Linked DNA regions of Rudanella lutea DSM 19387. The main gene of each other region encodes a partner of the protein of the gene in region 2 in a complex. Links are inferred from orthologs where the notes say so. Each region holds a gene or a part of one and is shown on either strand. Other genes may lie near its edges. The genes, in order: mnmE and mnmG.

Region 1 (3,200 bases), 1.1 Mb from region 2 along the record:
TTGAGAATAAACTGCCCCCAAAGTCCCACCAACGTCAGGCGATCTACCCCTTTCTGTCGTTGCAGATCAAGCGATAATTTTGGCTGTACGCCCGTTACGGTTACACGCTGCCGAACAATCTCTGCCGCTAGTTCATGCATTGTATCCAGCGAATACGGCAACAGAGGGACCTGTATAGTGCCAAACATTTTCCGACTGCATTTTGCATGAAAATCAGTTTCATCAACAGCCAACGGCTCGTAACAGGCTAAGCAACGTGTCATGGCTCACTGGTAACAGAAACAATACTTACAGCTCCAACACAATCGCGACAGCAGGCCAACAGCAGACCGAAACGGTCATTAGGCCGTAACTTCCAGTTCTGTTCAGCAATATCAAGTAACCACCCTTCCGGAATCAAACCATCGAAAAATGGAAACAATATCGTGCTACGATAAGGCGTACCGGCAAGTGGTAAAGTCAAACTTACAGGCATGGCACCATCACTTACCAGATAGTCGGCATCGTATGTAAACACGTATCCTTCATCGGCTTCTTTCAGTTGGCCCGCCAATATAGGCGGATTGAATACGTACACATTGGCCTGCCTCATGGTATTTCCTTTTCTGATTCGAATGAAGACCGAGTTGGCACCGGCCCCACCTCATGGTTGAATAAACCCAATACCTGATTGACTTTATCGAGACGTAAACTGGCCTTCCCCTGCTCCAGATCACGCACGAAGCGTAGCCCAACACCCGCTTTCTGAGCCAGGTCTTCCTGTGTCAGCTTAAATAGTTTTCGGCGCTCCTTTACAAAATAGCTTATTGCTGTTTTCATAATATACCCGATAAGGTATATAAAGCGACACAAGATCCGATATTATACCTCATAGGGTATAATATTAGTACATTAAACGAAACCCACCATACCCGAATAGAAAATATAGCGTATTTCCAAAAATCCAGGCAGTGCCTAAAACCACTATTTACCAATACAGAACCGGCCAAAAATAGAGTCGAGCAGGTCGTCGGTCGTGATTTCACCAGTCAGTTCGCCGAGGTGGCGCAGGGCTACGCGCAGATCCATAGCGAGCCAATCGGCGGTCACGCCCGCATCGAGGCCGTTGATTGCGCGGGCAAGCGCGTCGTCGGTAGCGGTGAGGTGTTCGAGGTGCCGGGCGTTGGTGATCAATGCACCGTCGGTCTGCACGGCCGAGTCGGTACGAACGCGCAGCGAAAGAGCGGCTTTGAGGTCGTCGATACGCTGGTCGCGGGCCGAAATCCAGATTATTTTCCCTTTTCCGGCAATATCGTCGAGGGTTTGCCGACCCGAATCAAGCGTAAGGTCGGCCTTGTTGCCCACCAACAGATAGGGCTTACCAGCTTCCTCCAGCTCGGCCATGGTCCGGCGCAGTTCGCCGGGGGTAGTCTCGGCCCCGTCGAAGAGGTACACCACCACCGAAGCCTTCTCCATCTGCTGCCGGGTGCGCTCCACACCAATAGCCTCGATGGTGTCGGTGGTGTGCCGCAGACCCGCCGTGTCGATAAGCCGGAACCGGATTCCGTCGATAAACAGTTCGTCTTCGATTACGTCGCGGGTAGTACCCGGAATATCCGACACAATCGCTTTTTCTTCGTCCAGCAAGGCGTTGAGCAGGGTCGATTTGCCCGCGTTGGGCTTACCCACAATCACCGTAGGCACGCCGTTTTTCACCGCATTTCCTACCGAAAACGACTCGATCAAGGGGTGCAGCACCCGCCGGACATCCACCATCAGGCTACGCAGTTGGTCGCGCCGGGCAAACTGGACATCCTCTTCGCCAAAATCCAGCTCCAGCTCCACCAGAGCCACAAAATCGATGAGTTGCTGCCGCAGGTCCTTTAGTTTTCGGGAGAAACCACCCCGCAGCTGACTCAGGGCCGAGCGGTGACTCGCTTCGGAGTCGGCCGCAATCAGGTCGGCCACAGCTTCGGCCTGTACCAGATCAAATTGACCGTTCAGGAAGGCCCGCTGCGTAAACTCACCGGGCCGCGCCAGCCGAACGCCCTCGCGGGTGAGCCGGGTCAGAATCTGCCGGATGATATAATCAGAACCGTGACACGAAATCTCGACTACGTCTTCTTTAGTGAACGACGTAGGCGCCCGAAATACCGTCACCAGCACCTCGTCGATGATAGTGCCGTCGGGTTGCCGGAGCGTACCGAAATGTGCCGTATGGCTCGGTTGGGTGCTCAGGTCTTTCCCCTTGAAAATTCGGTTGGTGATCTCGATAGTCCCTTCGCCCGACACCCGCACCACGGCAATCGCACCAATACCGGGGGCCGTAGCCAGTGCCGCAATGGGTTCAAATTGTTGCATAAACGTCTTCCGTTTTCAGTTTAACCCGTAGAGCTACCAGGTCCCTCTCCGGGCCCTTGGGTCCGTTGCAGGGCTTGACGTTGGCCCCCTCGCGGCAGCTAACCCAAACCTGTAAACTAAAAACTACTTGGTTATCAATTTTGGAAAAATAGGCAGCCGATTCACCACGTTGATGAGCCCCTGTTCGAGCGGCACCGCCGGCAGTCCCAGCGCATCGGCATGGGCGTCGCCCAGGAAGAAACGCATTTGAGCGGCTGCCAGGTTCCGGGCTGCCGGATTCCCACTGATGGTAACAATGGCTTCGAGCAACGATTTGGTGAGCCCCCGACCCGCTTCGGACGGAGCAAACTGTCGACGTGCGATCAATGCATCCAGATGGTAGGCCTCCCGCATATTCTGAGGTAACAGCTCATAGGCTACCCCGTTGAAATGGCCCACTACGTTGATATGGTGCAGATAGTCTTCTTCTTCCTGATCGGTCATGGAGACACCCATCTTGCGCAATCCGCGCAGCACGATGTACCCAAACGCCCCAATGGTACCCACCATATCTTCCTGACAGATAGGCGTTCCCCAGGCATCATTCCAACGACCAGTATGCCCGGCAAACCAGCGCGAAGCCGCGTGAATGAGCCGAATTTTGAGGGTGTACAAAATGGCCGACGGAGTGCCCGCTGACGATACCCAGTTTTTGGGATTGTTCACGGCAAATACCCATTCGCCGGTTTCCTGCAACCGGCGGGCCGTATCGGTTTTGATCCGTTCGGTGAGCCAGAGCACCTGCACGCCATTGGCGCCCAGATAGGTGTACGGCAACGACAGCGTCCCCAACGCCAACCCAATGGCCCCTTCGTGCTTTT
Region 2 (3,290 bases):
ATTCTGGAAATGGTGCGCATCTAACGAATCTGAATTTGGCACTGCAATCAATAGCGTCCCTCCCACCCTTACGCGGCTTCTTAATTTCTTTAAAGTTTCCGTCAAGTCTGGTACATGCTCTAAGACATGCCACATTGTGAGTAAGTCAAATTCCCCGTCGACAACCTGGTCAATATCGGCTTTGATTTGAATTTTCAGACGACTGGTGGCTACGGTCCGTGCATTTGCGTCAGGTTCTACACCGTTAATCGACCAACCACCTTTTTGACATGTTTCCAAAAAGAGTCCTGTACCACACCCGACATCTAACACCTTACCTGGTTTAGTTTGTAGCGAGTTAATAAGCTTAAGCTTTTGCTGCAAGGTATATTGGCGAACTAAACGATATACTTTGTTGATTAAGCCTCCACCGCTGTCGTTGTGCGAAACATAATCAGCGGATTGGTAATAAGCGCCTATCGATGCTGAATCCGGTCGGGGATTTGTAAAACGAAACCCGCATTGATTACACACTTGTATGGTGAAATCGCTTTGGCTTATCAGATAATCTTTACAAACTAAATGCGTCGAAAAATGAGTGGATGTGCAAATTGGGCAGTTCGTCAGCGTTTCCTGATTCATATCAATAGCGACTTAAAAAATAATCCCGCTTGTTTAAGCGGGATCAAAGATAGATGTCTAACGACCTAAATAGACGAGAAGGATTGAAATATCCGAGGGGCTGACTCCACTTATTCGGGAGGCCTGTCCAATAGTAGCGGGCTTTTGCTTTTTCAGTTTGTCTCGCCCTTCAAACGATAAGGCCTTTAATCTGTCGTAATCAAAATCAGCCGTAATTTCCAAGTTTTCCCATTTGCTGATCTTTTCAGCATTTGTACGTTCACGGTTCAGATAATCCTCGTATTTGATTTCAATAACCGCCTGCTCAATTGTTTCGTTGTTTACGTTAGACTCGTATTCGGGCAAGAACTGCAATAGATAGTCGACCTCAGTCAGCCCTATCTCCGGGCGTTTAATCAGGCCGTACAAACTACTTTTCTCACGAAGTTGAGCGCTATTCAGATTGCCCAACCAGCTATTTATTTCTTCAGGTTTGACTTTTGTAACCCGTATGTTATCCATCAAGTCTGCAATACTTTGCTTCTTTTTCTGGACATTGTGAAGGCGGCTCTCGGAGGCTAGTCCGAGAGTGTATCCCCGTTCAGTCAGCCGTAAATCGGCGTTATCCTGGCGGAGGAGTGTTCTATACTCTGCCCTTGAGGTAAACATCCGGTATGGCTCTTCAGTACCCTTCGTTATTAGATCGTCAATCAAAACCCCTATGTATCCTTCGGACCGACTGATTGTAAAGGATTCTTTTTCGTACGCATTTTGGTGTGCATTTATACCTGCAATAAGCCCTTGGCAGGCAGCCTCCTCGTAACCCGTAGTCCCGTTTATCTGGCCCGCAAAGAAAAGGTTTTCAACCAAATGTGTTTCCAGTGTGTGCCTTAGCTGGGTTGGCGGGAAGAAATCATACTCAACTGCGTAGCCTGGTCTGAACATTTTAGCTTGCTCAAAACCCTGAATTTTACGCAAAGCTCTTAGCTGAACATCTTCAGGTAAAGACGTAGAGAAACCGTTTACATAGACTTCGACTGTCTCCCACCCTTCCGGCTCAACAAAGATTTGGTGCCGGTCTTTATCAGCAAATCGGTTGATTTTATCTTCAATGGATGGACAGTACCGCGGACCCAATCCTTTGATTCGCCCAGTAAACATGGGTGATTTTTCAAAGCCTTCTTTCAGTGTTTCATGCACCTCACTGTTGGTGTAGGTTATCCAACAACTCCGTTGTTTCGATAAAGGCTTAGTATTACTATACGAGAACTTACCCGGGTTTTCGTCGCCGGGTTGTTCCTCCATTCGACTATAGTCTAACGAACGTCCATCAATCCGAGGGGGCGTTCCTGTTTTCATCCGGCCCGCTTCAAAACCCAGTTCGACCAATTGCTCGGTCAGACCTGTTGCAGATCGTTCGGCCGTTCGTCCACCACCGAATATCTTTTCACCAATAAAGATTCGGCCATTAAGAAACGTCCCGTTGGTGAGTACTACAGCTTTTGCTATAAACTCGAGGCCCATATCTGTACGCACACCCTGAACTCGATTGTGCTTTACCAGAAGCTGGCTCACGGTATCCTGCCAAAAGTCGACATTGGCGTTGTGCTCTAGTGCGAGTCGCCACTCATTGGCAAACAAATTCCGATCGCTCTGGCAGCGTGGGCTCCACATGGCGGGCCCTTTTGAGCGGTTGAGCATACGGAACTGAATCATACTTTTGTCACTGATGATTCCAGACATTCCGCCTAAGGCGTCGACCTCCCGGACAATCTGCCCCTTTGCAACTCCGCCCATAGCAGGATTGCATGACATCTGGGCAATCGTCTGCATGTTCATGGTAATGAGCAGAACCTTTGAACCCATGGTAGCAGCGGCATGCGCTGCTTCACAGCCTGCATGTCCGGCCCCGACTATTATGACGTCGTATGTTTCGTGCATTTTTGCGGAAAACTTAAAATGTTTCACGTGGAAACTTTTAAGAAAAAAGCGGAAAACTTTAAAAAAGTTCTCCGCTTCTGGATTTAAATCATTTGGCTACTTTCTGTAAATAATCGTTAGCCTGTTTTTTATAGTAGGGATTGTACGTTGGAACTACGGACCTGAGTACTTCAACCTGTTTAATCTGGGGTCTGTTATTTATTGAATCAAAGAAAGATGGTGAGCTCACTTTAGGCGCTTTGGCCGTTTGTGATTGCCGCTTAGGGTCTTCATCCTGTTGTTTTAGCGCTTTTTCTGATTCAAGAAGGCGTGTAAGTATTTCATTTTGCCTGTTTATTGTATTTTGATTTACTCGCTTATTCACCAGATCTGTTTCAGTCTGATCCATTTTTTCCATCAGATCGTTGACTTGTTTATCCATCTGCTTACCAGCCTCAGTTCCTTTTGCATTCTCTTGTAACTTCTTAAGCAAGTTTCGAATCATGGCTTGTTCAGCAGCCATTTGAGCAAGCTGCTCAGAAAGCGCTCGGCCTGTAGTCCCCCCTTGCGACATTTGCCTCATTTTTGCATTCAGCTGTTTTTGCATCTCCCCCATTTCGCCCGAAGGATTATTACTTTTACCCTTACTCGAACCGGAACCGGGAGCGCCCATAGCATTCATTTGCTGCTGCATATTTTTCAATACATCGCTGAGCAAAAGGGCCAGATTGTTCATGGAAGTCATAGCAAACTGTTGCCGAGACGAAGCC

The links.
Region 1: the proteins of mnmG (region 2) and mnmE are in contact, whole or in part, in a solved structure (PDB 9HIP), measured with the Escherichia coli proteins. The link is inferred for Rudanella lutea DSM 19387 from one-to-one orthologs.

Annotation. Positions count from the first base shown.
Region 1 is NZ_KB913013.1:2,126,131-2,129,330, forward strand. Bases 153-3,024 are described here. They hold mnmE (tRNA uridine-5-carboxymethylaminomethyl(34) synthesis GTPase MnmE), read right to left. Parts: upstream 2,341-3,024; coding sequence 964-2,340; downstream 153-963. Other genes in these bases: RUDLU_RS0108835 (HipA domain-containing protein), read right to left, coding at 153-263; RUDLU_RS0108840 (HipA N-terminal domain-containing protein), read right to left, coding at 260-592; RUDLU_RS0108845 (helix-turn-helix transcriptional regulator), read right to left, coding at 589-819; RUDLU_RS0108855 (oxygenase MpaB family protein), read right to left, coding at 2,464-3,024. In the rest of the region: more of RUDLU_RS0108835, read right to left, coding at 1-152; more of RUDLU_RS0108855, read right to left, coding at 3,025-3,200. UniProt on the Escherichia coli protein: Exhibits a very high intrinsic GTPase hydrolysis rate. Involved in the addition of a carboxymethylaminomethyl (cmnm) group at the wobble position (U34) of certain tRNAs, forming tRNA-cmnm(5)s(2)U34.
Region 2 is NZ_KB913013.1:3,248,349-3,251,638, forward strand. What follows is about bases 111-3,072. They hold mnmG (tRNA uridine-5-carboxymethylaminomethyl(34) synthesis enzyme MnmG), read right to left. Parts: upstream 2,542-3,072; coding sequence 679-2,541; downstream 111-678. Other genes in these bases: RUDLU_RS0113390 (methyltransferase domain-containing protein), read right to left, coding at 111-621; RUDLU_RS0113400 (DUF4175 family protein), read right to left, coding at 2,630-3,072. In the rest of the region: more of RUDLU_RS0113390, read right to left, coding at 1-110; more of RUDLU_RS0113400, read right to left, coding at 3,073-3,290. UniProt on the Escherichia coli protein: NAD-binding protein involved in the addition of a carboxymethylaminomethyl (cmnm) group at the wobble position (U34) of certain tRNAs, forming tRNA-cmnm(5)s(2)U34.